Regions from separate parts of the Frondihabitans sp. VKM Ac-2883 genome, predicted to be linked through region 2. Evidence: predicted binding sites of a transcription regulator. Region 2 holds the regulator's gene; the other holds the start of a gene.

Region 1 (15,199 bases), on a different contig from region 2:
GTCGAGATCGACCGGGTCGAAGACGCGCCGCCCATCGAAGGCCACGCTGAGCGCCCGTACCTTTAACACGTCGGCGTGCCCGACCGGTTCAGAAGACGAAGGATCCGCGGAGCCGCCCGAAGCTCTCGCCGGAGCCGCACCGACCTCCTGGTCGAGCACCCCGAACACCTCGTCGGCAGCGGCCACACCGTCGGCTGCCGCGTGGTAGTTCGCCCCGACCTGGCGCAGCGGCAGATAGGCCTCGGGGGTGAGGAGCAGCAGGAACAGGCCGACCGGCAGCTCGATCGACCCGGAGACGAGCCGGAGCCCGATGGCGACCGCGACCAGAGCGACCGAGAGCGAGGCGGCCATCTCGAGGGCGAACCCGGAGAGGAACGACACCCGCAAGACCTTCATCGTCTCGGTGCGGTACTCGTCGGTGAGGGCGCCGATCCGTCGCACCTGTCTCCGGTCGCGACCGAAGACCTTCAGTGTCGAGAGGCCCCCGACCGCGTCGAGGAACGCCGTGGCGAGGCCGGCCAGGCGCTCCCACTGGCGGGCCTGGGCGGAGCGGGTCGTCCAGCCGATCAAGATCATGAAGACCGGGATCAGCGGTAGAGTCACGACGACGATGATGCCGGTGAGGGCGTCCTGGGTGAAGAGGACGACTACGAGCAGCGGGGTCGCCAGCGCCGTCAAGATCAGCTGCGGCAGATATTTGGCGAAATACTCGTCGAGTGCGTCGAGACCCGGCCCCACCAGGGTGGCGAGTCGGGCCGATCCGTGAGCGGCCACCCACGCGCGACCCTGACCGGCGATTACCGCGACGAGTCGCGACCGCAGCTGGCTCTTGACGCGAACGGCCGTTCGCGCAGACAGGGCCTCCAGTCCCCACAGCAGCGCCGAACGAACGACTAGGGTCGCCCCGAGCCCGAAGAGAAGCGGCGGCAGCTCACCCGAACGCCCCGCAACGACCGCGACGACCGCCTGCGAGACGAACCAGGCGAAGGCGACGGTCGCGGCCGTCTGCACCACGCCGAGGGCCGCACCCGCCACCAGGAACGAGCGGACGGACGAGGTGTAGCGCAGCAGGCGCGGATCGAGGGGCTTCACGGCGCGACCGTCAGTGCGCCGACGCGGTGATGAGCGAACGGGTGACGCGCTTGCGGAAGATCCAATACGTGAACCCCTGGTAGCCGAGGATCAGCGGCACGAAGATCAACGAGATCCAGCTCATGATCGACAGGGTGTACTCGCCGCTCGACGAGTTCACGATCGTCATCGTGTTGGCCGGGTCGTTCGTCGCCACGAGCACGTTCGGAAAGAGGGCGGCGAACAGGCTCGCGACCGTCACAGCGATCGTCGCCGCCATGAAGGCGAACGAGACCCCCTCGCGGCCGCGGAGGTTCGCGACGAACGAGGTGACGAGGGTGACGACCGCGACACCGGAGAGGGCGATCGAAAGTGGGCGACCGTGAGCGAGGCTGGTGGCGAGGAGGAACCCGCCGGCCACGACGATGGTGGCGACACCGACGCGGGTGGCCAGGTGGCGCGCCCGGATCCTGATCTCACCATCGGTCTTGAGCGACACGAAGATGAGCCCGTGCGTGAAGAACAGCAGCAGGGTGGCCAGGCCGCCGACGACCGAGTACCAGTTAAAGAGGTCGGCGAAGGATCCGATGTAGTCGAAGTTCGCATCGAGCGCGAGGCCGCGGACGATGTTGGCGAAGACGACACCCCAGAGGAACGCTGGCACCACAGAACCGATGAAGATCATCCGGTCGAAGTTGCGCTTCCACTTGTGGTCGGGCCGCTGGTGCCGGTATTCGAACGAGACTCCGCGCAGGATCAGGGCGAGCAGGATCATGAGCATGATCAAGTAGAAGCCGCTGAACACGGTCGCGTACCACTCGGGGAACGCCGCGAAGAGGGCGGCGCCGGCGACGATCACCCAGGTCTCGTTGAGATCCCACACGGGGCCGATGGTGTTGATGAGCACGCGGCGGTCGGTGTCGTCGCGGCCGAGGAACGGCAGCGACATTCCGACGCCGAAGTCGAAGCCGTCGAGCACGAAGTACCCCGTGAAGAACAGGCCGATCAGCAGGAACCAGATGTCGGGGAGACTCATCAATAGACCGTCGCTTCGTGCATCAGCTTGCCGGTGGTCTCGTCGACCTTGGTCGGGGCGTCGGGCCCCTTCTGTGCCGCCTTCAGAATGAGGCGGAACTCGACGACCATGAGCGTCCCGTAGATCGCGGTGAAGGCGAGCAGCGAGATCAGCACCTCGACGCCGGTGGTGCCGGGCGAGACGCCGTCACTCGTCTTGAGCAACCCGAAGACGAGCCAGGGCTGTCGACCCATCTCGGTGAAGATCCAGCCGATCACCATGGCGGCGAGCGGGAGCGGGAAGCTCCAGGTCGCTGCGCGCCAAACCCACTTGTTCTGCGGCATGCAACCCTTGCGGGTGATCCAGAGGCCCACGGCCGCGATCATGATCGCGACGATGCCGAGGGCGATCATCCAGCGGAAGGCCCAGTAGGTCACCCAGATGATCGGCGTGTAGTCGCCCGGGCCGTAAGCCGAGACGTACTGCGCCTGGAGGTTGTTGATGCCCTCGACCGTACCGGTGAACGTGTGCGTCGACAGGAACGACAGCAGGTACGGGATGCGGATGCTGAAGAGCTCGCTCACACCGTCGGGAGTACCGAGAGTGAAGACCGAGAACGACGCATCGAAGCCGGTCGACGTCTTGTAGAGCGCCTCGGCCGCAGCCATCTTCATCGGCTGAGTCTCGACCATGGCGAGGCCGAGCTGATCGCCCGAGAGCACGGTGAGGGCGCCCGCGGCGAGCATCATCCACATGCCGAACCGTAGGGCCGGGCGCATGGTCTCGAGGTGCTGGTTGCGGTGCAGGTGCCAAGCGGCGACCGAAATGATGACGGCGGCCGAGACCATGAAGCAGGCGAAGAGCGTGTGCGGGAACGCCGCCAGGGCGACCTTGTTGGTCAGCACCTCCCAGAGGCTCGTGAGCTCGGCACGCCCCTTCTCTTCGTTGATGGCGTAGCCGACCGGGTGCTGCATGAACGAGTTGGCGCAGATGATGAAGTAGGCCGACGCGATGCTGCCGATGGTCGCACCCCAGATCGAGGTGAGGTGCAGGCCCTTGGGCACGCGGTCCCATCCGAAGATCCAGACGCCGAGGAACGTCGCCTCGAGGAAGAACGCGAGGAGGCCCTCGAGGGCGAGCGGAGCGCCGAACACGTCGCCGACGAAGCGGGAGTATTCCGACCAGTTCATGCCGAACTGGAACTCCTGCACGATTCCGGTCACGACGCCCATGGCGAAGTTGATCAAAAAGATGCGGCCGAAGAACTTCGTCAGCTGGAGGTAGTGGGCACGGCCCGTGCGGTACCAGGCGGTCTGGAAGACGGCGACGGTGAAGCCCATGCCGATCGTGAGAGGCACGAACAAGAAGTGGTAGATGGTCGTGAGGCCGAACTGCCATCTCGAAAGAAGGAGCGGATCGAGTAGCTCGTTCATGTGGTGCTCACCGGGTGGTTCACGGGTGCCTCTTGTCATTCCGAGGGGTGGTCGTCTCGTCGTTGCGACTTCCTGGGGACACTTAAACCCTAGGAGTCAGGCGGGCCCCAATCGGACCGTCTCACCTGCGAAAAGCCTGATCACGCCGGGGAACGCTCGATCCCGAGAGACTGCTGTCACGAGCGCGCATGGCATAAAAGAAGGGCCGCCGTTCGAGTGCCTCTGACTCGAACGACGGCTCTTCCGGGGTGCTGCGACTTTACTTGACGAGCCCGGAATCGCTCAGGAACTTCTTCGCGATGACGGCGGCCGACGACTTGTCGTCGACGCTCGTGGTGTTGAGGTCGATCAGCGTGGCCTGCGTGAGCTTCGCGTTGACGTCCTCGATGATGCCGGCAGCCTTCGAGTCGACCTTGTCGTCGACCACGGGAATCACGTGCTGCGGCAGGATCATGTTCTCGGGATCTTCGAGGCTGACGAAGTCGTTCGCCTTGATCGCCGGGCTGGCCGAGTAGATGTCGGCGAGCTGGACCTGACCGTTCTTCAGCGCGGCGACGGTGTTCGCTCCGCCGGAGTCGCTGATGGTCTTGAGGGTCGCCGTCGCGCCGTAGACCGACTTGAGGCCGGTGATGCCGTACGGACGGGTCTGGAACTCGGCGTTCGCTCCGACGACGAGCTTGCCCGAGTAGTCCTTCAGGTCGGCGAGGCTCGTGATCGAGTTGTCTTCCGAGAACTTCTTGGTGACGGTGTACGTGTCTTGGTCGGTCGCCTCGGCGGCCTTGAGGATCCGCAATCCGTCCGGCAGTGCATCCGGCAGAGCAGCGACGATGTCGTCCTCGCTCTTCGCGGTGGTCTTGGCGTCGTAGTACTGCAGCAGGCTTCCGCTGTAGTCGGCCATGACGTCGATCGTGCCCTTTTCGAGCTCGGGCAGGTAGACGTTGCGCTGACCGATGTTGAACTGGCGGTCGACCTTGAACCCGGCGTTCTCGAGCGCCTGGGCGTACGCCTCGGCGACGATCTCGTTCGAGTAGTACTGCTGCGAGCCGATCACGATCGTGTCACCGGACGCCGTGGCATCCGATCCCGACTTGAGCGGGTCGCTTGACGAGCACCCTGCCAGGGCGACCATAGCCCCGATCGCGACTGCGCCCACTAGGGCGAGCCGGCCTTTCTTCGCTGTGAACATCACTTGCTTCCTTCCTGGAGTGGGGATCCCACTACCGCGCGGGAACGGGTTGCTCCCGGGCGGTCGTTTTGAGTGCGTCCTGCGCGGACACCCGCGGGGACGACGAGGCGCTGGATGATCGAGAAGACGATCTCCAGGACGATGGCGAGCACGAGCACGAGGATCGCGCCGACGAGGATTGTGGAGAAGTCGTTGTTGCCGAGGCCGAGGAAAATGAAGACCCCGAGGCCGCCAGCACCGACATAGTTGGCGAGGGTGGCCGTCGCCACGATCTGCAGTGTTGCGGAGCGGAGGCCGCCGATGATGAGTGGGAGTCCGAGAGGCACCTCGACCTGTCGAAGGATCTGCCACTCGGTCATGCCCATCGCGCGCGCCGCGTCGATCGTCTTGCGGTCGACCGCTTCGAGGCCCGAGTAGGCCCCTGCGAGAATCGACGGGATAGCCAGGATCACAAACGAGATGAGCGGTGCGCGGAGACCGATGCCGAGAAGAACTGCCAGAAGCGTGATAACACCGAAGGTCGGTAGGGCACGCGCACCACCCGAGATGAGCACCGCGGCTGAGCGTCCGCGTCCGGTGTGACCGATGGCGAGACCGATCGGAATGGCGATGACCGCCGAGATGACGAGGGCCACGAGCGTGTACCAGAGGTGCTCGGCGAGGCGGTCGCCGATCGGGTTTGGCGCAACCTCCGACCAGTTGGCCGGATCGACGATGAACGAGAAGGCACTGCTGAAGAAGTTCATGCGGTGGCCATCATCCGTCGGGCGGCACGGCGAGTCGGAGCCGCGGCGGCACGCGACCACGGCATGAGGAGGCGTCCGAGGAGCACGAGCAGACTGTCGAGGATCAGTGCCAGGGCAACCGTCAAGACGATACCGGCGACGATTTCGGCAATGATGCCGCGCTGCAGCCCGTCAGTGAAGAGAAGGCCCAGCCCGTTGATGCCGAGCACTCCCCCGACGGTCACCAGACTGACGGTGCTCACGACGACCACGCGCATCCCGGCCAAGAGCACGGGGCCGGCGAGGGGAAATTCGACGGAGAAGAAGCGACCGAGGCCGCTGAATCCCATGGCTGTGGCCGACTGCCGAACATCGGGCTCGACCGCGTCGAGCGCATCGGCGGTCGAACGCACCATGAGCGCCATGCCGTAGAGGGTCAGAGCGATCACGACGTTGACCGGGCTGCGGAGCCCGAGGCCGACGACGACGCTGAGGACGATCAACAACGGCAGTGACGGGATGGCGTAGAGCAGACCGGCGACTGTGAGGAGCGGCCCGCGAAAGAGTCGGTAACGGTTCGCCAGCCACCCGAGCGGCACACTCAATACGAACGACAGGATGATGGGAGGGATGCTCAGCTGGAGGTGCGCCCACGCCGAGTCGGCGAGGTAAGGAAGGTTCTCGAGCACCCACTTCACGACAAAGGCCGATCCGCCACGGGAACTCGGCCGGTCAGCGTGCCCGCAGGGCGACCGTCGGCATCGACGACGATCGAGCCCGAGGCCGTCTCCTCGATGTGCAGCGCCCGCTTTCCGCGGTTCGCCCCGACGAAATCCGCCACGAAGTCGTCGGCCGGGTTCGCGAGGATCTCGGAGGGAGAGCCGACTTGAGCGATGTGGCCGCCCTTCTTGAGGATCACGACCTGGTCGCCCAGGTAGAAGGCCTCGTCGATGTCGTGGGTGACAAAGACGACCGTCTTGTCGAGGTCGCGCTGGAGGCGGATCAGTTCCTCCTGGAGGTCGGAGCGAACCAGAGGATCCACGGCGCCGAACGGCTCATCCATCAGCAGGATGTTCGGGTCGACGGCAAGACCCCGCGCGACGCCGACCCGCTGCTGCTGGCCGCCCGAGAGCTGGCTCGGGTAGCGGTCGGCAAACGCGCGATCGAGACCGACGGTGTCCATGAGCTCGAGTGCCCGGATCCTTGCTTCGGCCTTCTTGACGCCCTTGAGGAGCGGCACCGTTGCGATGTTGTCGACCACCTTGCGGTGCGGAAGCAGCCCGGAGTTCTGCATGACGTAGCCGATGCTGCGCCGGAGACCCACCGGCTCGAGGCCGCCGATGTCGTCGCCGTCGATCTGAATGGACCCCGAGGTGGGATCCACCATTCGGTTGATCATTCGGAGGATCGTGGTCTTACCGCACCCGCTGGAACCGACGAAGACCGTCGTCTTGCGGGAGGGGATCACGAGGCTGAAGTCTTCGACGGCACGAGTTCCGTCGGGATACTGCTTGGTTACCGAGCGGAACTCGATCATGGGCGACCCTTCTCGCTGGACATGGCATCGATGGACAGTTTCTTCGGGCACCTTCTTGGTGGGCACCACAAATCGACACACGCCAGGTCGTCACACTGAACCACAGTTGCGGTGGCAGTGTTACGAGGCCGTCATAAATCGCCTCAGACCGAAGCGATGCGCTCCAGATATGCCGCCACGACTTCCCGGCTCTCGTCGATGAAACGCGAGTCGCCCTGAGGATCGTGCAGAAACGCGCGGGCGACGAGCGACGTCGACAACTCGGTCGCCACCTCGATCGCGAACTCGAGGTCGGCGGTGCGTTCGAGAGAGAAGATCTCGACGAGGTGAGACGTCAGTTGATCGGAAAGCGATCGACGCGCGTCGGCATCGCCCGAGCGGTCGGCCGTCTCGGTCTCGCTGAAGCGGATCGCGCGGAAGCCCGGCTCACTGCGGTACATCTCGACCTGGGCCGTGATGGCGAGGTCGAGGGCGGAATGCCAGTCGGCCGAATCCGCCTCGCCGATCGCTGCCCCGAGCCGCTCGAGCAGGCGCGCGATGCTGCGCGCCGCCAGCGCCTCGACGACGGCGATACGGTCGGGAAAGTAGCGGTAGACCGTGCCGATGGAGGCTCCGGCCCGCTCGGCGACCATGGCCGTGGTCAGTCGCTCGAAGCCGATCTCGTCGATGATGCCGGCAGCGGCGTCGAGGAGCCCGGTGAGCCGTGCGGAGCTTCTCGCCTGCACGGGCTCGTTCCTGAGCAGTGATGATCCCCCGGGCAGTGCTTCATTGACATCGGTGACGAGCAATGGTTCTCCTTCTTACAAGCGTTGCGACGCCTCGATGTCGTCCACCTACGGTTGACTGGACGTCATGTGCGGAAGAATCGTGATGGCGCGCGCCTCGAGCGACCTAGTGGCGCTCTTCGACGTGGACGTGACGGGAGACACTCTTCCAGAGCCTTCCTGGAATATCGCCCCGACTGCGCAGGTGAGTCTTCTCGTCGACGCGGCACCCCGGGGCGACGATGCGGGAGGGCCGCCGATCCGTCGACTGGCCTCGGCGAAATGGGGCCTCATCCCCTCCTGGGCAGACGACCCTTCGGTAGGGTCACGAGCCTTCAACGCCCGCATCGAGACGGCGGCCGAGAAGCCCACCTTCCGCGACGCGGTCGTGTCAAGGCGCGCCGTGATCCCCGCCTCGGGCTACTACGAGTGGGTACCGCAGGCCGACGGATTGAAGCTCCCCGTGTACGTGAGCCTTCCCGACGACGAACTGATGCTCTTCGGTGCGCTCTACGAGTGGTGGCGCAATCCGGGCGCGGCAGCGAATGACGCCGGTCGCTGGATCCTGAGCACCACGATTTTGACCCGCGAGGCCGTCGGGCCGCTCGCCGAGATCCACGAGCGGATGCCCGTGCTGGTCGACGCCGAGATCATGGAGGACTGGCTCGATCCGCACACCGAGGGCGACGCCGACCTCCTCGAGGGCATCTCGGGCGAAGCCGAGCAGCACGCCTACCGGGTGACCGTGCGAGAGGTGCCGGGCGGGCAGGTCGGCGAGCCGCTGACGAGCGCCGCAGGCGACTGATCGTCGCGGACGGGCGAACCGGCCGGCGTGCCAGAATGATCGAATGCTGGGCTCCCGAAAGTCGCCACCCGCCCGAAAATCCGACTCGACGAGCCGATTCGCCAAGAACCTCGCGCAAACCTCCCTCGGGCAGAGCCCTCTCGGCCAGAGCCAGCTGGCCCAGAACGTCGTCTCGCAGGGCGTCGAGCCGATGCTGCACCGGGCTGCGCGCATGGAAGACACGATCCACGAGTTCCGCGAGCGGAATGCCCGGCGACGCGGCCTGATCCCGACGATCGTCCCGTTCGTCGGCTACGGGGGCGATGGCTGGTTCCGCGTGCTCGGCCGCGTGCTCCTGACGAAAGACGGCGAGAAACGCTCCACCGGGCACACGCACGTGCGCGGGTGGAGGAGCTTCACCAGCGTTCCGATCGACGAGGTCGTCGTCGACGTGGTGGTCGACGGCGTCACCCATCACGCGACCGCCGATCGCGGCGGAGTCGTCGACGCTCGAATCGAAGTGGGATTGCCGCCGGGGTGGAACACCATCACGCTCCGCACCGAGGGCTCCCTCGACGTCTCGGCGGAGATCTTCGTCATCGACCCGTCGGTGCGATTCGGCATGGTGTCCGACATCGACGACACCGTGATGGTAACGGCACTCCCCCGCCCGCTCCTGGCCGCCTGGAACACCTTCGTACTCGACGAGCACGCTCGACGGCCCGTGCCCGGCATGGCCGTCCTCTACGAGCGCCTCCGCGCGACACACGACGGCTGCCCGGTCATCTACCTCTCGACCGGCGCCTGGAACGTGGCTCCGACGCTCTACCGGTTCCTCAGCCGCAACTTCTACCCGCGCGGTCCGCTCCTCCTGACCGACTGGGGTCCGACCCACGACCGCTGGTTCCGATCGGGGCGCCAGCACAAGCAGCAGTCGCTGGCCCGCCTGGCACAGGAGTTCCCCGACATGGAATGGCTGCTCATCGGTGACGACGGGCAGCACGACGAAGATCTCTACGGCGGGTTCCTGCGCGATCATCCGAGCAACGTGGCCGGCGTGGCGATCCGCCAGCTGTCGTCGAGCGAGGCCGTGTTCGCCGGTGGCCGCTCCCGGAGTGAGGAGCGCGAGCGCGCCACCAACGTGCCCTGGATCTATGCGCCCGACGGCGCCGGCATCTGGGATCAGCTGGTCGAGAAGGGGCTCGTCGAGCCGAACTGAGCGCCTAGTGGCTGCCGGCCAGCATCTGCATCACCTGGTCGTAGTTGCCGTTGGCCTCGGAGTAGCGCAGCGGCTTCACGCGCTCGACCATGACCTGCTTCTCGTCCGGTCGCTCGGTGAGGATCGACATGACCTCGTCGAGAAACTCGTCGACCGGCATGGCGCGCCCGCTGTCGTCCTGATCCTGACCGAGCAGGGTCGTGGCAACCGCCGGCGGGACCAGCTCGAGCACCTCGACCGACGTGTCGGCGAGCTGCAGGCGCAGGATGTCGGTGAACGAGGCCACGGCGGCCTTGGTCGCGTTGTACGTCGGAGTGAGGGCGAGCGGCGTGTAGGCGAGGCCCGAGGTGACGGTCATGATCGTGGCGTCCGGTTTGGTCTGCAAGAACTCGGTGAACGCGGCGATCGTGCGGATCGTCCCGAGCAGGTTGGTCGTGATCGTCTTCTCGGCGGTCTCGAGGAACCCGGCCGAGTGCAGGTCTTCCGGCTGCATGATCCCGGCCATGGTGATCACCACATTGAGCTCAGGATCCGACGCGGTCACCTTCGTGAACGCCTCCGCGATCGATGTCGGATCGGCGACGTCGAGCTCGAGGCCGGTGATCCCCGGGTTGCTCGCCTCGATGTCGCGCAGCAGCTCGGCGCGGCGGCCGGCCACGATGACCTTGTTGCCCGCAGCGGCGAATCGCTGGGCGAGCCCCAGGCCGAGTCCCGAGGTGCCGCCGGTGATGAGAATGGTGTTTCCTGTCGTCTTCATGTCTTCACTCTGCTCGGGTCGGCGGGTCTCGGGTAGGGAGCGCTCAGCCGAGGACTCCCGGTCTCTGCTTCCACCACTGTTGCCACCGATGCGGTGGCGCGAATGTCGGTGGCGATTTCTAGAATTCGAACGTATCTTCGAATCAAACGAATGGGGCGCACATGAGAATCGACGAACGAGTACCGGTCGAGACGACCGATGAGGGGCTACCCCTCCGCTTCACCTGGCGCCGCGTCGTCTACGGGGTGGTTAGCTCGCCCGAGTACTGGATCACCCGGCAGGCATGGTGGGCATCGGCGAAACGAGCGCCCCGCGGGGCCGGCGCCGACCTGATCGAGATGCCGGTTTGGCGAGTCGACGCCCTTCCCCTCACCGATGGCGCGCAGAGGGTCGACGGCACGTTCGACCTAGCCCGAGATCCCGTCAGCCACGAGTGGCTGCTGCTTGGTGTCTTCGACGACGAGGTCGATCAGCAGCTGTTCGCCTGACGCCGCCCTGGTTCGACCGATTCGAAGCTCCCGAGTGATTTGATGAGCCCATGCCCCTAGCGATCGAAGACTATGCACTGATCGGCGACTGTCACACCGCCGCCCTGGTCGGCCGAAACGGCAGTATCGACTGGCTGTGCCTCCCCCGGTTCGATTCGGCGTCGATGTTCGCCGCGCTTCTCGGCGACGACGACAACGGTCGCTGGCTGGTAGCGCCGAGCGATGAGGCCGCTACAGCCACCCGCTCGTACGTCGACAGCACGTTCGTGTTGACCACGCGCTGGGTCACCGCGACCGGTGAAGTCGAGGTGACCGACCTGATGCCCTACGGCGACAGGCGCGCCGATGTCATCCGGCGAATCCGCGGCATCCGCGGCACGGTGACGATGCACGAAGACCTCCGCATCCGTTTCGCCTACACGACCGCTGTTCCCTGGATCAGGCAGATCCCCGACTCCGCCGACATCGCCGCTGGCCGGGGCGAGCCCGGCACGACCGCACTGATCGCGATCGCCGGGCCCGACGCCGTCGTCGTCCGCGGCCCCAAGCTCACCGCCTCCGACCACACCCACGAGGCCACCTTCGACGTCTCCGAGGGTGAGACCGTCGATCTGTCGCTGACCTGGTATCCGTCGCACCGCGAGCCGCCCGCTCCGATCGACGTCGGGGCGCGGATCCTCGACACGGTCTCGTGGTGGCAGGAATGGGCTTCCCACTCCGACGCCCCCGCCGTCTACTCCTCCGAGGTGCACCGCTCGCTCCTGCTGCTCCGAGCGCTCACCCACGAAGACACGAACGGTATCGTCGCGGCCGCCACCACGAGCCTGCCCGAGCAGTTCGGCGGGCAGCGCAACTGGGATTACCGCTACGTCTGGCTTCGCGATGCGTCGATGACTCTGCAGGCGCTCATTCTGCACGGCTTCGCCGACGAAGCCACCGGCTGGCGCGACTGGCTTCTGCGCGCTATCGCCGGCGACCCCGCCGACGTGCAGATCATGTACGGGCTGGCGGGCGAGCGCTATCTGGCCGAGACGACCATCGACGAACTGCCGGGCTACCAGGGGGCTGCGCCGGTGCGCATCGGCAACGGCGCCTTCACGCAATATCAGGGCGACGTCTTCGGTGAGGTGATGGTCGCTCTTCACGACGCCCGCGAGCTCGGCGTCGAAGAGGGGGCTGATTCGTGGTCGCTGCAGCGGGCCCTCATGTCGTACGTCGAAGACAACTGGTCGCGGCCCGACAACGGCATCTGGGAGATCCGCGGCGAGGCGCAGCACTTCACGCACTCCCGGGTGATGATCTGGGCGGCACTCGATCGGGCGATCCGCGGCGTGCAGCAGTTCCACCTCGAGGGCCCCGTCGACCGGTGGCTCGAACTCCGCGAGAAGGTGCGCGACGAGATCGAGGAGCACGGCTACGACGCCGAACGCAACTGCTATGTGCAGCACTACGGTTCGAAAGAGGTCGATGCGTCACTGCTGCAGCTCGCGCAGGTCGGTTACGTCGACGCCCACGACCCGCGAATGCTCGGCACGGTCAAGGCCATCGAAGAAGACCTCCTGCACGACGGACTGCTTCTCCGCTACCGCACCGAGTCGGGTGTCGATGGCCTGGCCGGCACCGAAAACCCGTTCCTCGCGTGCTCGTTTTGGCTCGCCGAGCAGTACGGTCGCAGCGGCCGCATCGACGATGCGACCCGGCTGATGGATCGCCTCGTCGGATTCGCCAACGACGTCGGAATGCTCTCCGAAGAGATCGAGGTGGCCACGGGGCGTCACGTCGGCAACACGCCGCAGGCGCTGTCTCACCTGGCCCTCGTGCGCGCGGCCGACGCCATCGACGCCGCGATCGAGCACTCGCGCGGAGGCGACGCCCGACGGCTCGCGAGTCAGGCCTGACCGACCGCGTCCGCAGACGCACGCGCTTGCAAACACGAATCGGCCGAAGCACCGTGGCACGCCACGTCGCTTCGGCCAATTCGCGTCACATCATCAGACGCGCGAGGGTCACGCCTCTTTCGAGGTGGTCCAGCCTTCCGGCCCGGACGAACCCGCGGGGTACTTCTCGAGCGGCACGTCGTCGGCCTGCCACGCGTCGATGACCGGCTGCACGATCGCCCAGCAGCGCTCGGCCACGTCGCCACGGATCGACAGCGTCGGGTCGTCGTGGAAGATGCCCGAGAGCACCTCACCGTAGGGGGTCAGCTCGGGCTTGCCGAGGTCGGTCTTGAAGACCGACTTCTCTAGCGAGAACGGGTTGCCCTGGCCGTTGGTGGTGACGCCGAGCTCGAGGGTCTCGGGGCTGATCTCGATGCGCAGCGTGTCGGGGCTGGAGGCGCCCTTGAGGCCTGCGGGAAGCACCGGCACGGGCTTGAACGTGATCAGCACCTCCTTGCGCACCTTGGTCATGCCCTTGCCGGAGCGCAGGATGAACGGCACGCCGGCCCAGCGACGCGTCTTGATCTCGAACTCGACCTCTGCGAGGGTTTCGGTCTGACGCTCGTTGTCGACTCCGTCTTCGTCGGAGTAGGCGGGAACGTCTTTGCCGTCGATGGTGCCGGCGGAGTACTGGCCACGGCGGCTGGAGGCGACGGGGTCGCCGTCTTTCACCCAGGTGGCGCGGAGGACGCGGGCGATCTCGCTTCGGAGCTCGATCGAGTCGATCGACGACGGGGCGTCCATGGCGATGATCGCCAGCACCTGCAGCAGGTGGCTCTGGATCATGTCGATCAGGGCGCCGGCCTTGTCGTAGTACTGCGCGCGACCCTCGAGGCCGAGGACCTCGTCGTAGAAGATCTCGACCTTCTCGATGTTGTCGCCGTTCCAGACCGGCTCGAAGAGGCGGTTCGCGAAGCGGAGGCCGATGATGTCGAGCACCGTCGAGCGACCGAGGAAGTGGTCGGTGCGGTGGATGCGCTCTTCGGGGATGACCTTGAGGAGCTCCTCGTTCAGGTCGCGGGCGCCCTGCTCATCGCTGCCGAAGGGCTTCTCGAGTGCCAGGCGGAGTCCGTCGGGAACATCGATCTCTTCTAGGGCCTTGATGACCTTGGTCGAGATGGCGGGCGGAAGCGCGAAGTACATGACCGGCGCGCCCTCGGAGGCCGCGAACAGCTTCTTGAGGTGCTCGGGATCGGTCGGGTCGCCCTGGATGTACTCGCTGGAGGCGAGGGTCCGCTTGGCGAGGTCGCTACCGGCGTCGCCGTTGAAGGCCGTCTTGACGACGTCGTCCCACTCCTCGGTCGAGCGCTCGGAGCGGCCCGTCCCGATCAGCTTGACGTCGACGCCGCGGTCGCTCTTGAGCAGGCTCGCGAGACCGGGGAGGAGGAGGCGCTCGGTGAGGTCACCGGAAGCGCCGAGGATGATGAGTGTGCTCGTCTCCGTCATCAGACGGTCTGCTCGGGGCGAGTCGCGGTGCGGGAATTCATGGACGTCCTTTCCGAAGTGAAGCCCGTAGAAACGGGCCATGTGTCTCAACGCGCTCGTCGGGCGAGAATTCCCGGCGGAGGTCGGGTGCGGTCACGGGCGCGAGAGGCCACGATGCCAGCGTCAACCGTACTGCTCCGCGCCTGATCGTGTCGGCATCGGTCGGGTAGTGCGTGTCACCCGGTCAGCGCGCCAGGGCGACGAGGATCCGCGACGCCGACAGCGCCACCGACGCTTCTTCCGCCACCCGGCGCGGCGAGGGCTTCGTGCCGGCGTCGAGAGCGGCCCAGGCGTCGTCGAGGGCGGCCTCGGCCTGAGAGATCGGCCGGGCGCGATCGTCATGGGCCCGGATGGCGTCGGCGAGGGCGGCGTACAACGCGGCGAGGGGTTCGGTGACCGCGGATCCTGGGCTCTCGACCCGCCGGTCGGGATCGGCGCCGCGTCGTGCCAGCTCGCCGGTCACTTCGGCGGCGTCGCGCAGGTGGAAGGCGATCCGCTCGGCGATGCGGAGCCGGTCGCGGTCGTCGCTGAGGTCGATCCGGCGTCGGCGGCGGGGGTTCCACCGTTGCGATTCGTCGCCGTAGTCGACGGCCGCGCGCACCCGGGCGAGTGTCACGGGCAGGGATTCGATGCGGCTCTCGAACTCGTCGCCGTCGAGCGGCCAGTCGGCGCGGAACACTCCGGCGAGGTCGTCGGCCCGGTCGGCCAGCTCGGAGTGGAGGCGCTGCAGTCGATCACGGGCGTCACTCGAGTAGAGCGGGGGCACGACCGTGAAGTTGATCACCACGCCCACGACGA
Region 2 (15,199 bases):
TTCCTGCTGTCCAACAAGTCGATCGCTCTCGAGATCGAGCAGAAGATCCTGGCCAAGCTTGGTGTCGGCGCCGACGGCGCGGCTGCGAAGGCCGCAAACGACGCGGCCGCAGCAGCCGCGGCACCGGCAGCGGCTCCTTCGGTCGCACCCATCCAGCGCAAGCTGGCAGAGCGCAAGGGCGCATGAGCGACAACGACGATCGTCTCGCGCCGGTAACCCCGCTCTTCGGGGCCGGGTGGGCAAAGCCGGGCACCAGGGCCCCTGACGAGCCGGAGTGGGCTGACCCCGACGAGTCCGCGTCGTTCGAGGCGCGGGCCACTCGGGGCGACGTCGAGGCAGCCGATGGCGGGATCGCCGACATCGGTGGGCATTCCTCACACGGGTCTCTGTCGCAGCGGGGCCGTGAAGCGGCAGAGCCTGACGGTGCCGTGGTCTCGGCCCTGCCGACCTACGCCGCGTTCGCGGCCCGGTCTGAAGGCTCCGAAGCCGGCCCGGACGTCGAGCCTGAGCCCGAGCCCGAAACAGAGCCCGAACCCGAAGAGTCGTACGAAGCGGCCAAGGCTCGAGCGGAGAACATCAGCCTGCATGCGCTCTCCCGCCGGGGTGTCTCGTCGGCCGAAATGACCAAGACCCTTCGGTCGCGTGATCTCCCTGACGAGGTCGTCGCCGAAGAGATCGAGCGTCTCGAACGGGTCGGCCTGCTCAACGACGACGAGCTCGCCGAAAACCTGGTCCGCAGCAAGCAAGATCGCAAGGGCCTGGGCAAGGGCGCTATCACGGCCGAACTCCGTCAGCGCGGTGTCGCACAGGAGTCGATCGAGGCGGCCATCGCCGAGATCGACGATGACGAGGAGCAGGCACGCGCCGACGATTGGGCGACCAAGCGCGCCGGGCAGCTCCGCGGACTCGACCAGGCAACCGCGGAGAGGCGACTCAACGGCTACCTGATGCGGCGGGGCTACCGGTCGGAGGTCATCCGACGAGCGGTCGAGAAGGCTCTGCCCCGGGGTGGGTCTCGCGGCGGGGGATCGCGCGGGGGTGTTCGATTCGAGTGAGGGGTCGCGGATCCTCGGCTCCGACATCGTCGGGTACGAGGCGCGGCCCGCAAAGATTTACACTGGAGCACTATGTCGACGGTCCTCGAAACCAGCGCACCCGTTCCTACGGATGCCCGCGCACGCACCTATGAGGTGCGCACCTTCGGGTGCCAGATGAACGTCCACGACTCCGAGCGGCTCAGCGGATCACTCGAAGCTGCCGGCTACGTACCCGCCGACGGGGCCGAGGCCGACATCGTCGTCATCAACACGTGTGCGGTGCGAGAGAACGCCGACAACAAGCTCTATGGCACGCTCGGGCATCTGGCTCAGACGAAACGCAACCACGAGGGCATGCAGATCGCTGTCGGGGGATGCCTCGCCCAGAAAGACAAGTCAATCATCCTCGACCGAGCTCCGTGGGTCGACGTCGTCTTCGGAACGCACAACATGGGCGCTCTGCCGACTCTGCTGGAGCGCGCGCGTCACAACGACGAGGCACAGCTCGAGATCCTCGAGTCGCTCGACGTCTTCCCTTCGACACTGCCGACGAAGCGCGACTCGACCTACAGCGGATGGGTCTCGATCTCGGTCGGTTGCAACAACACCTGCACTTTCTGCATCGTGCCCGCGCTCCGGGGCAAGGAGAAAGACCGCCGTCCCGGCGAGATTCTGGCCGAGATTCAGGCCCTCGTCGACGATGGCGCCGTCGAGGTCACGCTCCTCGGGCAGAACGTCAACTCGTATGGCGTCGAGTTCGGAGACCGGGGCGCCTTTGCGAAGCTGCTTCGTGCCGCCGGTCAGATCGCCGGTCTGGAGCGCATTCGGTTCACCAGCCCCCACCCCGCCGCCTTCACCGACGACGTCATCGACGCGATGGCCGACACACCCTCGGTCATGCCGCAGCTTCACATGCCGCTGCAGTCGGGGAGCGACCGGATTCTCAAGGCAATGCGCCGCAGCTATCGCAGCGAGAAGTTCCTCGGCATCCTCGATCGTGTCCGCGCGCAGATGCCCGATGCGGCCATCAGCACAGACATCATCGTGGGGTTCCCCGGCGAGACCGAAGACGACTTCCAAGAGACGCTCCGCGTCGTCGAGCAGTCGAGGTTCGCTACCGCCTTCACATTCCAGTACTCCGTCCGCCCGGGCACACCCGCCGCTGACTACGCCGATCAGATTCCGAAGGCGGTCGTCCAGGAGCGCTTCGAGCGTCTCGCCGCTCTGCAAGACCGCATCTCGTACGAAGAGAACCAGAAGCAGGTCGGGCGCGTGGTCGAGCTCCTGGTGGCAACCAACGAGGGGCGCAAAGACGAGGCCACACACCGGCTCTCGGGTCGCGCGCAAGATTCGCGTCTCGTGCACTTCGAATTGCCCGCGGGCATCGAGGCGCCTCGTCCCGGAGACATGGTCACGGTCGAGATCACCGAGGCAAAGCCGTTCTACCTCCTCTCCGATCAGACGGCAACGAGCCCGTTCTCCGTTCGGCGTACTCGGGCGGGCGACGCGTGGGATCTCGCCCAGGCGGCCTCCTGCGGTCTGCCCAGCGGCTCGACGGGTGTGGCGTCGGCCACGAAGCCGCGGGTGTCGCTCGGCTTGCCCACGCTTCGGGTGTCGACGACGCCGATCTACGATTCGTCCGACTCCGAACGGTAGGCGCGTCGCCAGTGAGCGCGTTGCCGCGCCTCGATTTCGCCGTCGTCGTGGGGGCGACCGGCACCGGTAAATCGACCTTCTCGCTCGACCTCGCTGACGAACTCGCCACTCGCGGGCGCACCGCCGAGATAGTCAATGCCGACGCGATGCAGCTGTACCGGGGAATGGACGTCGGCACCGCGAAGCTTCCGGTCGCCGAACGCCGGGGTATCCCGCATCACCTCTTCGACGAACTCGACGTCACCGACGAGGCCAGCGTCGAGTGGTACCAGCGACGGGCACGCGAGGTCGCGAGCGGCATCTTCGAGCGGGGGGCCGTCCCGATCCTGGTCGGCGGCTCAGGTCTCTACGTGTCGGGGGCCGTCTTCGACTTCGCCTTTCCCGGCACCGACGAGGTCGTCCGCCACAAATACGAGTCGCAGTTGACGGCAGAGGGGGTCGGCGTCGTCTACCGCCTGCTCCTCGAACGTGATCCGGAGGCGGCGCGGGCAATCGGCTCGCACAACGGCCGGCGTATCGTGCGAGCCCTCGAGGTGGGCGAGCTCACGGGCAGGCCTTTCGCGGTGGGCCTGCCCGACGACGCCCCGACGTGGCACTCGCCCGCGTTCTTCGGCCTCGAAGAGACGCGTGAGATCCTCGTCGAGCGACTCGACGACCGAGTGGACGGCATGTGGCGTGACGGGCTCCTCTCCGAGGTCGAGAGACTGCGAGAGCAGGGGATCGAACGGGGCGCGACCGCGAGCCGAGCCATCGGCTACTCCCAGGCCCTGCAGCAGCTGCGCGGCGAGGTCTCCGAGGGCGAGGCGAAAGACTCGACCAAGCTGCTCACACGGAGGTACGCCCGCCGACAGGTGAGCTGGTTCCGGCGGTATCCGCGGGTCGCCTGGTCGGGGGCAGGGAGCGCAGGATCCGTGTCAGCCGCCGCCGATACACTCGTGGGGTGACCACCACCGTCCGCTTCACCAAGGGCCAGGGCACGGGCAACGACTTCGTGCTGTTCTCCGACCCCGATGGCTCGTTCGATCTCACACCGGATCGCATCCGCGCGCTGGCCGATCGCCGATTCGGTGTCGGCGGCGACGGCGTGATTCGAGCGGTGCGCAGCGACAGCCACCCTGAGGGCGCGTCGAGTCTGGCCGAAGACGACGGTGCCGAGTGGTTCATGGATTATCACAACGCCGACGGCAGTGTGGCCGAGATGTGCGGCAATGGCATTCGCGTCTTCACGAAGTACCTCCTCGAGCAGGGCCTGGTCACCCTCGAGCCGGGTGAGACCCTGGCGATCGGCACGAGGGCTGGTGTGCGCGACGTTCAGATCAACCGGTCGGGGTTCCAGGTCGACCTGGGGCGGTGGGGGCTGACCGACGAGGCCCAGGTGCGGGCTCGAAATCTGCATGCGGCGAGGCCCGGCCTCGGACTTACGGTCGGCAACCCCCACGTCGTCGTCGCTCTCGCCTCGGCCGACGAGCTCGCCGACGTCGATCTCACGGTGGTGCCGATCCTCGAGCCGAATCCCGTCGACGGGGCCAACGTCGAGTTCGTCGTCCCTGCCGATCCGCTGGTCGCCGACGGGATCGGGCGCATCAGCATGCGAGTGCACGAGCGCGGTTCCGGTGAGACTCTCTCGTGTGGCACGGGTGCGGCGGCTGCGGCCCTTGCCGTTCGCTACTGGGCGGGGCCCTCGGCTCCCGATCAGTGGCGGGTCGACGTTCCCGGTGGCACCGTCGGCGTGCGAATGTTCGCGACGGAAGACGGCGAGCACGTCTCGTTGAGTGGCCCCGCGGAGCTCGTCTTCACCGGAGACCTGGTTCTCTGACGCCTCGCGGGTTAGTCTTCTCGCATGAAGACCATCTGACCCAGTCGCTCGCCGGGGTTCGGCGTCCCTTTCGACGAAGCGCCACTACTGTCGGACTGCGCGCAGTACGCGGTATCCCTTCGACGTGGTCTCCCGTTCGACTTCGACGATCTCGGCCATCGTCTCGTTCATCCATCGCTGAAGCGAGTCGGCGCCGAGGCTCTTCGCCACGACGAGGTATGCCTCCATGTCGATGCCGAGGCGAGGCAGCCACTGGCTGAGAATGCCGTGGAGAGCCTCTTTACCGACTCGAATGGGCGGGTTCGACCAGATTCCGTCGAAGACGAGATCATCGGGAACGTCTGGGGGCAGCACGGCGTTGACGTTAGTGAGGCCGACGCGAGCGGCGTTCTCGCGAAGGAGCTCGAGGACGCGCTCGTTGACGTCGACCGCCCAAACGGTCGCCTCGGGCGACCGAAGGGCGAGAGTGAGCGCGATCGGCCCCCATCCACACCCCACATCCAAGAAGGTGCCGTCGCTCGGTGGCGTCGGCATTGATCCAAGAAGTACCGCGGTACCCGGATCGATCCGCCCCGGGCTGAAGACGCCCGCGGCGGTTGCCAGCGTGAGCTCACGCCCGGCGAGCTCGACCGTGATCTCTCTCGGTCGGAGCTCGCTCGAGGGGGAGCTCGAGAAGTAGTGATCGCTGGTCATCACCCCAGATTACTGAACACGAAAGGTCTAATGTGACTCGAATGACAGAGCACAGCACCACAGAGGAGAAGGGCGCCGAGCGCGACGACGTCGTCGACCGGATCCTGAGCAATGCCTCGTCGCGAGCCGGCCTGTCCGTCTTCTCGCCGGCCCAGGCCATCCAGACCCAGGGTCTCGGCACGAGAGGCGACGGTACCGGAGACGATCACCACGACGGCGATCAGTTCGACCGCGAAGACCGGCAGGCGCTTCGGCGCGTGGCCGGCCTCTCGACCGAGCTCCAAGACGTCACGGAGGTCGAGTACCGACAGCTTCGGCTCGAGAACGTGGTTCTCATCGGCGTGTACTCGCAGGGGTCGCTCGGCGACGCCGAGAATTCGTTGCGCGAGCTGGCGGCGTTGGCTGAGACGGCGGGCGCGGTGGTCCTCGATGGGCTCCTGCAGCGTCGCCCCAACCCCGACCCCAGCACGTACCTCGGGTCGGGCAAGGCGCTCGAATTGAAGAACACCGTATTAGCCCTTGGCGCTGACACCGTGATCGCCGACACCGAGCTGGCTCCGAGCCAGCGGCGCGCGCTTGAAGACGTGGTGAAGGTCAAGGTGATCGACCGCACGGCTGTGATCCTCGACATCTTCAGTCAGCACGCCACGAGCCGCGAGGGCAAGGCGCAGGTCGAATTGGCCCAGCTGGAATACCTCCTCCCGCGACTGCGCGGTTGGGGTGACTCGATGTCGCGCCAGGCCGGTGGCCAGGTCGGTGGCGCGGGCGCCGGTATGGGTTCCCGTGGGCCGGGTGAGACGAAGATCGAACTCGACCGTCGCCGCATCCACACCCGTATGGCGATTCTTCGCAAGAAGATCAAAGAGATGAAGCCGGCTCGAGTCGCGAAGCGGGCCAACCGGGTGCGCAACACGGTTCCGAGCGTGGCGATAGCCGGCTACACCAACGCAGGCAAGTCCAGCCTGCTGAACCGTCTGACCCGCGCGGGGGTCCTCGTCGAGAACGCCCTGTTCGCGACGCTGGACGCGACCGTTCGCAAGTCGTCGACCGACGATGGCCGGCCGTTTACGTACTCCGACACCGTCGGATTCGTGCGCAACCTGCCGCACCAGCTCGTCGAGGCCTTCCGGTCGACTCTCGAAGAGGTGCAGGACAGCGACATCATCGTGCACGTCGTCGACGGATCGCACCCCGATCCGGCTGCTCAGCTGGCGACGGTTCGAGAGGTGATCTCGGAGGTCGACGGGCGTGACATTCCCGAGGTGGTCGTCTTCAACAAGAGCGACCTGATCGACGAGAGCCAGCGTCTGGTGCTCCAGGGCATGGTGCCTGACGCGATCTTCGTGTCGGCTCGTACGGGCGCCGGTATCGACGAGTTGCGAGCGCGGATCGCCGAGTTGCTGCCCCGGCCCGAGGTCGAGCTCGATCTACTCGTGCCGTTCGATCGCGGTGATGTCGTGTCTCGAATTCACGAGATCGGACGCGTCGTCGACGTCGAATACGTCGCTGAGGGCACTCGGGTGACGGCCCGGGTCTATCCGCAGGACGCCCCGACACTGCAGGAGTTCGCGCACTAGAGGCGGACACTTCCGCCGAGTGCACGAAAACCGCCCCCGAGCTTGGGCTCGGGGGCGGTTTTTGCACTTTCGAAAGCTGTTAGAGCGACCGCAGCACGGCGACGACCTTGCCAAGGATCTGCGCGTGATCGCCGACGATCGGCTCGAAGTTCGAGTTGCGGGGGAGCAGCCAGGTGTGACCGTCGCGCTGACGGAAGACTTTGACGGTCGCCTCGTCGTCGAGCATCGCGGCGACGATCTCGCCGTTCTCGGCGTTGCCCTGCTGGCGAACGACAACCCAGTCGCCGTCGCAGATCGCAGCGTCGATCATCGACTCGCCGACGACCTTGAGCATGAACAGCTCGCCCTTGCCGACGAGCGTGCGGGGGAGCGGCATAACGTCTTCGACCTGCTGCTCGGCCGTGATCGGAATACCCGCGGCGATTCGCCCGACTAGGGGCACCCGGGCGGTGATGTTGTCGTCGTCGTCATAACGGACGATCGAGGGCTCAGGATCCGACTTGGCCGGGTCTTCGAGAAGAACCTCGAGAGCGCGTGGCCGGTTCGGGTCTCGGCGAATCGCTCCCGCCAGCTCGAGTTGATTGAGCTGGTGCGTCACGCTGGAGAGAGAGGCCAACCCGACGGCATCGCCGATCTCGCGCATGCTCGGCGGGTAGCCACGGCTGCCGATCGAGTCGCGGATCGCCGTGAGAATCAGCGTCTGCTTCGCGGTGAGGGCCTTCTTCGGAGACGTGGCGTCGGCGCCTTGATCGCCCTGGGTTTCGCGTCGTGCGGTCTCGCGTGCCATCTCGCCCTCTCGAATGTCGGTGGTCGCTGGTCTACTGATCCCACCGATCGAAACTGTATCCGGTCAGATATGGCAGAACAAACACATGTTCGAGTGTGTCGCGTGTTTTTTGCCAAATTTCTGGTACCGAGCTCTTGAAATCGGCCGTAATCGAAGATATGTTCGGAACACGCCTTCGAGTCCGCAGTCTTACGGGCCGATCGTGTTCGATGAGAGAGGCAACAGCATGAGCGCTACGATCACCGCACTGGTTCCTTCTACCTCCCGCGCCGCGACGGTTTCGACCTCGGGTCCGGTCCCCACTGACGTGCCGACCCACCTCCGCATCACGCGCCGCGGTCGCCTGGTTCTGACGCTCGCCGTCGTCGTTGCCGCACTCGCCCTCATTGCCGGCTTCCTGCTCACCGGCGGCAGCGCCGTCGCGACGAGTTCAGCGGGCAACGTCCATTTCGACCACGTCACCGTCTCGGCGGGCGAGACCCTGTGGCAGGTGGCAGAGGGCGTCGCTCCCGACTCTGACCCGCGCGACGTCATCTCCGACATCGTCAAGTTGAACGATCTCTCTTCGACGCAGGTCATGCCGGGCCAGTCGCTCGCCATCCCGGTGCAGTACAGCCAGAGCTGATCAGGTCTTCGACCGCCCCTCGGCGCCGCGCTCACGCGTGGCGCCGTTCGCGTCTTCGATGGAGTGCAGACGGTGGGCCCCATCCGGTGCCGCCTGCAGCCGCCGTTTGCAGTCACGGCCCGGAGTCGCCAACAGTGGAGAGCCTGTGGAGAACGCAGTTGCGGCGCGAGCACGCCCCGTAAAATGGTGTTGTGGCTATCACTCTCGACGACCTTCCCATTCGCGACGACCTCCGAGGTCAGTCGCCCTACGGCGCACCTCAGAAGAAGGTGCCTGTCGCGCTGAACGTCAACGAGAACACCCATCCGATTCCCGAAGACGTGGCTCGCGACATCGTCGAATCCGTTGCCGCCGCTGTGCTCGAGGTCAATCGCTACCCCGACCGTGAGTTCACGCCCCTTCGCGAGGCGCTGGCCCGCTATCTCAGTGGTGGCCTCGAGCCCGGTGAGGCGATCGAGCCGGCGCAGATCTGGGCGGCGAACGGCTCCAACGAGGTCATTCAGCAGATCCTGCAGGCGTTTGGCGGGCCGGGCCGAACCGCTCTCGGGTTCCCCCCCACCTATTCGATGCACTCCATCATCACCAGGGGCACGGGTACCGAGTGGGTCGAAGCGCCTCGAGACGAGGGTTTCGAGATCTCGCCCGAGACGGTCGCTCGCGAGATCCGCCGGGTCGACCCCGACATCGTGTTCTTGTGCGCGCCCAACAACCCCACGGGCACGCCGGTCGAGCTGGCGACCATCGAGGCGGCCTACGAGGCTGCCCGGGGCATCGTCCTGGTCGACGAGGCGTATGCCGAATTCATGCCCGCCGATCGACCCTCGGCGGTCACGCTCCTCGAAGGGCGACCCCGTCTGCTCGTCTCCCGCACTATGAGTAAGGCGTTCGCATTCGCAGGTGCCCGAGTCGGCTACCTCGCCGCCGACCCTGCGGTGATCGACGCGCTCCGACTCGTGCGGCTTCCGTACCACCTGTCGTCGTTGACGCAGGCCGCCGCCGTCGCCGCGCTCCGGCACGCCGACGAGATGCTCGCCATGGTCGACGACATCAAGGCGCAGCGTGACCGCATCGTCGAGACGCTCACCGAGCTCGGCTATCAGCCGTGGCCGACGTGGTCGAACTTCGTCCTCTTCGGCGGCGTCGACGATCCCGAGGCGGTCTTCGAGCAGCTCCTCGCTCGTGGCATCATCGTGCGCGATCTCGCGATCCCGGGGCACCTGCGCGTGAGCGCCGGCACGGCTGCTGAGACCACGGCGTTCCTCGAGGCCATGAGCGACATTAGGCTCGGAGCATGAGCACAGCGTCCCAGGCGTTCCGCGATCGCACCGCGTCGGTCAGTCGATCCACGAGCGAGTCGAGCATCGACCTGTCACTCGACCTCGACGGGACGGGCTCGGCGAGTATCGACTCATCGGTGCCGTTCTTCGATCACCTCCTCACCGCGCTCTCGAAGCACTCGCTCATCGACCTCAGTGTCAAGGCCACCGGCGATACCCACATCGACGTGCATCACACGGTCGAAGACATCGGCATCACCTTCGGCACCGCGCTAAAGCAGGCGCTCGGAGACAAGGCGGGCATCCGTCGCTACGGTGACGCGCTCGTGCCCCTCGACGAGGCGCTGGTGCAGGCGGTCGTCGACGTCTCCGGTCGTCCCTATCTCGTGCACACGGGCGAGCCGGCCGGGTTCGAGATGCACCTGATCGGTGGCCACTTCACAGGGTCGATGGTTCGCCACGTCTTCGAGGCGATCGCGTTCCACGCGGGGCTCACCGTGCATATCACCGTGCTCGGCGGTCGTGATCCGCACCACATCGCCGAAGCAGAATTCAAGGCTTTCGCTCGGGCGCTTCGGGCTGCCGTCGAGCCCGATCCTCGCGTCGAGGGTATTCCCTCGACGAAGGGTGCTCTGTGACGGCCGCCGGTGCCCGCCCTAGGGTCGTCGTGCTCGACTACGGCAGCGGCAACGTGCACTCGGCCATCAAAGCGCTCGAGCTCGCCGGCGCCAATGTCGAGCTCACTGCCGAGAGCGACCGCGTCGCGAAAGCCGACGGGTTGTTCGTTCCCGGTGTCGGTGCGTTCTCCGCGGTGATGAGCCAGCTCGAGTCCGTCCGCGGGGCCGAGAAGATCGATCGGCGTCTCGCGGGCGGTCGCCCGGTCCTCGGTGTCTGTGTCGGAATGCAGGTGCTCTTCGACCGGAGCGTCGAGCGTGGCTCCGAGGTGGACGGCCTCGGCGAATGGCCCGGCGTCATCGACGAGTTGAAGGCGGAGGTTCTGCCGCACATGGGCTGGAACACCGTCGACGCGCCGACCGAGTCGCTTCTCTTCGACGGCGTCCGCGACGAGCGCTTCTACTTCGTCCACTCCTTTGCGGCCCAGTCCTGGAGCCTCGAGGGGCACGGAGCCCGCAAGGGCCCGCTCGTCACCTGGGGTGATCACGGCGGTCCGTTCGTCGCCGCGGTCGAGAACGGCCCCCTCTGGGCCACCCAGTTCCACCCCGAGAAGTCAGGCCAACCCGGCATCCGCCTGCTGACCAACTGGCTGCAGACGCTGTAGTCCGCCGACGAAGCCGGCCGTGCCGGATCCTTTATCTCTCCGCCCTTCCTCCCCAGAAAGCACCATGAGCGAGATCACCTCCACCCCCGCCCTCACCCTTCTTCCGGCTGTCGACGTCGCCGACGGCAAGGCGGTCCGCCTCACCCAGGGGGAGGCCGGCACCGAGACGAACTACGGCGACCCGGTCGATGCGGCAGCCGACTGGAAAGACCAGGGTGCTGAATGGCTGCACCTCGTCGACCTCGACGCCGCCTTCGGTCGAGGGCACAACCGGGAGGTCATCCACCGTGTGATCAAGCAGGTCACCGGCATCCACGTCGAGTTGTCGGGCGGTATCCGCGACGACGCGTCCCTCGAGGCCGCGCTCGAGACCGGCGTCAAACGCATCAACCTCGGCACGGCTGCGCTCGAAAACCCGGAGTGGGCGGCGTCCGTCATCGCACGCTACGGCGACGCCATCGCGGTCGGGCTCGACGTGCGCGGCACCACGCTGGCCGCACGGGGCTGGACCAAAGAGGGCGGCGACCTGTTCGAGGTGCTGGCTCGTCTCGAAGACGCAGGCTGCGCTCGATACGTGGTGACCGACGTCACGAAAGACGGCACCCTCCAGGGTCCGAACGTCGAGCTGCTGAAGCAGGTCATGCAGCAGACCGATCGCCCCGTCGTCGCGTCCGGCGGTATCTCGAGCCTCGACGACCTGATCGCTCTTCGCGAGTTGGTGCCCCACGGCCTCGAGGGCGCAATCGTGGGCAAGGCGCTGTATGCCGGTGCGTTCACGCTTGCGGCTGCCCTCGACGTCGCCGGGCGCTGATGGCGGCGAGTTCCCACCACGGCGATCACGGCCATTCCGATCGAGACAGTGCGGGCACACCCTGGGCCGGCCGAACTTTTCAGGCGCACGACACGGCCTACGCCGCCGACGACGGAACAGCCGATGCGAGGCTTCTCGATGCGCTGCAGCGTTTCCGCGCCCAGGAGGTCGGCGAATCGGCTGTGGTCGACGCGCTGCGTTCGGCCCGTCTGCTGATCCCGCTGATCGCCCACGCGGGCGACGAGGGGGTCAACGAGCACGGCGTGACCGTCGACAAGACTCAAGAACTCGCGATCGTCACCGTCGAGGGCCCTGACGGGCGGAGCGTGCTACCGGCGTTCACCTCGGTCGCGGCCCTCTCGACCTGGAACCCCACGGCTCGGCCTGTGCCGGCCGAAGCTCGTCGCGTGGCCATCGCGGCGGCGGGGGAGTCGACCGAACTCTTGGTGCTCGACCCCGGCTCCGAGACCGAATTCGGCATCCGGCGACCCGCACTGTGGGCGCTCGCCCAAGACCTGCCGTGGGTGGCGTCCTACGCCGACGACGAGGTGGCAGAGGCTTTCCTGCGTCCCACCTCCGACGAGCAGTCCGTCGCCAGCGTCACGGTCGCCGCTTCGTCGGCGAGTGCACGACTGAGCGGCCCTGAGCTCGTCGTCGAGCTGGGGCTGCGGCCGGGCCTTGATCGCGAGGCGCTGGCAGCACTGCTCGCGAGGCTGCAGTCCGCCTGGGCGTCCGATGAGGTCATCGCGAAGCGCGTCGACAGCATGGCCGTTCGCGTCGTGGCTGCAGTCTGACGACAGAGCGCGCTCGACAAGGATCCGGGCGCGGCGCCGCGAACCGTCCCGTCAGTTGACCGGGCCGGTGTACTTTTCGCCCGGCCCCTTGCCCACCGGATCGGCGATGGGCGACGCCTCGCGGAACGCCAGTTGCACGGTACGGAGCCCGTCGCGAAGGGCGCGGGCGTGGGTGTCGCCGATCTCGGGCGCTGCGGCAGTAACCAGTCCGGCCAGAGCCGTGATGAGTTTGCGGGCCTCGTCGAGGTCGATCTGGGTCTCGGGTGCGTCGGCGAGCCCGAGCTTGACGGCGCTCGCACTGAGCAGGTGAACCGCGACCGTGTTGATGACCTCGACCGCCGGAACGTCGGCGATATCGCGCTCGGCCCCGATCTCTTCGACCCCGTCGCCCACCGTGTCGTAGGGGGAGATGTGGTCGTCGGCTGGCGGGTTGTGGCTCACAAGCGATCTCTCTGCTAGGCTTCATGCGGCTACGGGGCTTTATGCCCTGTTCGAAAGAGGAGTTTATCCCACCCGCGACTTCAACGTTACCGGGTAGTTACACCCCGCACGGCATCGAGACGAAGGTTTCGAGGCCAGCAGCTCTAAGGGTGTCGTGTTGGCGTCAGCCGGCATGTGACTTCCTCTTTTTCGCCCGCCCGACCACCCGTCGAGTGTTGATCAAGAATTAGAGGAGTCCCGCATCAGCGATCCCCGTACCAACGACCGCATCCGCGTCCCTGAGGTCCGACTTGTCGGGCCCGCTGGCGAGCAGGTGGGCGTTGTCCCCATCGCCATGGCCCTGCGTCTCGCGCAAGAGGCCGACCTGGATCTGGTCGAAGTTGCACCGAACTCGAAGCCGCCCGTGGCAAAGATCATGGATTACGGCAAGTTCAAGTACGAGGCTGCGCAGAAGGCCAAAGAGGCCCGGCGCAACCAGGCGAACACGATTCTCAAAGAGGTCCGTTTTCGCTTGAAGATCGACAAGCACGACTACGAGACCAAGCTCAAGCGCGCTGAGGGCTTCCTCCAGTCGGGCGACAAGGTCAAGGCCATGATCTTGTTCCGAGGCCGCGAGCAGTCGCGACCCGAGCAGGGCGTGCGTCTGCTTCAGCGCTTCGCCGAAGATGTCGCCGAGTGGGGCACCGTCGAGAACAACCCCACGATCGATGGCCGCAACATGGTCATGGTGATCGGCCCGCTGAAGAACAAGGCCGAGGCGAAGGCCGAATCCGAGGCTCGCAAGCAGGCCAACAAGCCCCCCAAGCACCCCGCCCCCGCGGCAGCCGACGCTGCCGTCGCCGAGACCACGACCACCGAGGCATCGGCCGAGTAGGCACCACCTACTCGTTCCGCCCCGAGGTTCCAGAGAAGAAAGCAACGACTATGCCCAAGATGAAGACCCACTCCGGCTCGAAGAAGCGGTTCAAGGTCACCGGCACCGGCAAGCTGATGAAGCAGCAGGCCGGCATGCGTCACAACCTCGAGGTCAAGAGCGCGAAGCGCAAGGCCCGCCTGAACCAAGACCAGGTGCTGGCCCCGGCCGACGCCAAGGTCATCAAGAAGCTTCTCGGCCGCTGACCCCTGGTCGGCATCCGTCTAATCGTTAGGAAGTAAGAACAATGGCAAGAGTCAAGAGAGCGGTCAACGCCGCCAAGAAGCGTCGCGTCGTCCTCGAACGCGCCGAGGGCTACCGCGGTCAGCGTTCGCGCCTGTATCGCAAGGCCAAGGAGCAGGTCACCCACTCCCTCGTCTACTCGTACCGCGACCGCCGTGCCAAGAAGGGCGAGTTCCGTCGCCTGTGGATCCAGCGCATCAACGCTGCGTCGCGCGCGAACGGCCTGACCTACAACCGCCTCATCCAGGGTCTCGCCCTGGCTGGCGTCGAGGTCGACCGCCGTATCCTCGCCGACCTCGCTGTCAACGAGCCCGCCACGTTCGCTGGCCTCGTCGCAACCGCCAAGGCTGCGCTTCCCGCCGACACGTCGGCCCCCAAGGTCGAGGCCGCGTAGGTTTCGTTCCCCTAGTCGTGTCTCGTGGCTGGGCACGCCGCTCTCCCCGTAGGGTGGGGGCGTGCCCAGCAACCAGATGATCGACAACCCCCGTTCGCCGCGAGTGCGGGCGGTGGCCAAACTGGCCAAGAGAGACGCCCGGTCTGAGACCGGGCTTTTTCTGTTAGAAGGCCCGCAGGCGGTCACCGAAGCCCTGACGTTCCGCCCCGAGCTGGTCGTCGAGCTGTTCGCGACGCCGACAGCCCTCGAGCGGTACACCGAGCTGGCTCAGGCTGCCGTCGATGCGGGCGTCGAGATCGAGTTTGTCACCGAGCAGGTGCTCACGGCCATGGCTGACACGGTCACGCCGCAGGGTCTCGTCGCGGTCTGCCGTCAGTTCCCGACCGCGATCAAAGACATCTTCGCCGACGACGGCCCGCGTCTCATCGCGATCCTCGAAGAGGTACGCGACCCCGGCAACGCGGGCACCATCATCCGCGCCGCCGATGCGGCGGGCGCCGACGCCGTCATCATGACGGGGCGCAGCGTCGATCTCTACAACCCGAAGGTCGTGCGGGCGACGACAGGTTCGCTGTTCCACGTTCCGGTCGCGGTCGGCCTCGAACTCTCCGCCGTTCTCTCTCGGTGCACCGAGGCAGGGGTCCGAGTGCTTGCTGCCGACGTGAAGGGCGACGATCTCCTTGCCGCGCGCAAGGAGGGCATTCTCGCCGACCCCACCGCGTGGCTCTTCGGCAACGAGGCTCGTGGGCTCACCGACGAAGACCTCGCCCGCGCTGATCGCGCCGTCGTCGTGCCGATCTACGGCCACGCCGAGAGCATGAACCTCGCCACCGCTGCGTCGGTCTGCCTGTACGAG

Evidence for each region. Region 2 encodes LexA, which represses DNA repair genes until DNA is damaged. Its sites were predicted from a motif close to TCGAACANNTGTTCGA; they were not measured.
Region 1: a site for LexA is predicted at 10,617-10,632, ahead of ITJ49_RS09205 (DUF6504 family protein). Genes of this name have one in related genera too.

What each region holds. Positions count from the first base shown of each region.
Region 1 covers NZ_JADKSF010000004.1:143,409-158,607, reverse strand. Annotated here, with positions in the region: gene cydD (thiol reductant ABC exporter subunit CydD) at 1-1,092, opposite strand, end outside; gene cydB (cytochrome d ubiquinol oxidase subunit II) at 1,103-2,107, opposite strand; gene ITJ49_RS09250 (cytochrome ubiquinol oxidase subunit I) at 2,107-3,519, opposite strand; gene ITJ49_RS09245 (ABC transporter substrate-binding protein) at 3,779-4,705, opposite strand; gene ITJ49_RS09240 (ABC transporter permease) at 4,705-5,451, opposite strand; gene ITJ49_RS09235 (ABC transporter permease subunit) at 5,448-6,128, opposite strand; gene ITJ49_RS09230 (ABC transporter ATP-binding protein) at 6,125-6,967, opposite strand; gene ITJ49_RS09225 (TetR/AcrR family transcriptional regulator) at 7,111-7,755, opposite strand; gene ITJ49_RS09220 (SOS response-associated peptidase) at 7,820-8,536, shown strand; gene ITJ49_RS09215 (App1 family protein) at 8,727-9,734, shown strand; gene ITJ49_RS09210 (SDR family oxidoreductase) at 9,739-10,491, opposite strand; gene ITJ49_RS09205 (DUF6504 family protein) at 10,653-10,979, shown strand; gene ITJ49_RS09200 (glycoside hydrolase family 15 protein) at 11,030-12,877, shown strand; gene ITJ49_RS09195 (glucose-6-phosphate dehydrogenase) at 12,986-14,362, opposite strand; gene ITJ49_RS09190 (FUSC family protein) at 14,586-15,199, opposite strand, start outside.
Region 2 covers NZ_JADKSF010000005.1:291,698-306,896, forward strand. Annotated here, with positions in the region: gene recA (recombinase RecA) at 1-186, shown strand, start outside; gene ITJ49_RS11730 (regulatory protein RecX) at 183-1,055, shown strand; gene miaB (tRNA (N6-isopentenyl adenosine(37)-C2)-methylthiotransferase MiaB) at 1,128-2,693, shown strand; gene miaA (tRNA (adenosine(37)-N6)-dimethylallyltransferase MiaA) at 2,705-3,637, shown strand; gene dapF (diaminopimelate epimerase) at 3,634-4,509, shown strand; gene ITJ49_RS11750 (class I SAM-dependent methyltransferase) at 4,594-5,202, opposite strand; gene hflX (GTPase HflX) at 5,244-6,779, shown strand; gene lexA (transcriptional repressor LexA) at 6,859-7,566, opposite strand; gene ITJ49_RS11765 (LysM peptidoglycan-binding domain-containing protein) at 7,793-8,191, shown strand; gene ITJ49_RS11770 (histidinol-phosphate transaminase) at 8,383-9,486, shown strand; gene hisB (imidazoleglycerol-phosphate dehydratase HisB) at 9,483-10,106, shown strand; gene hisH (imidazole glycerol phosphate synthase subunit HisH) at 10,103-10,747, shown strand; gene priA (bifunctional 1-(5-phosphoribosyl)-5-((5-phosphoribosylamino)methylideneamino)imidazole-4-carboxamide isomerase/phosphoribosylanthranilate isomerase PriA) at 10,812-11,558, shown strand; gene ITJ49_RS11790 (SseB family protein) at 11,558-12,352, shown strand; gene ITJ49_RS11795 (DUF1844 domain-containing protein) at 12,404-12,763, opposite strand; gene infC (translation initiation factor IF-3) at 13,035-13,667, shown strand; gene rpmI (50S ribosomal protein L35) at 13,718-13,912, shown strand; gene rplT (50S ribosomal protein L20) at 13,954-14,343, shown strand; gene ITJ49_RS11815 (RNA methyltransferase) at 14,420-15,199, shown strand, end outside.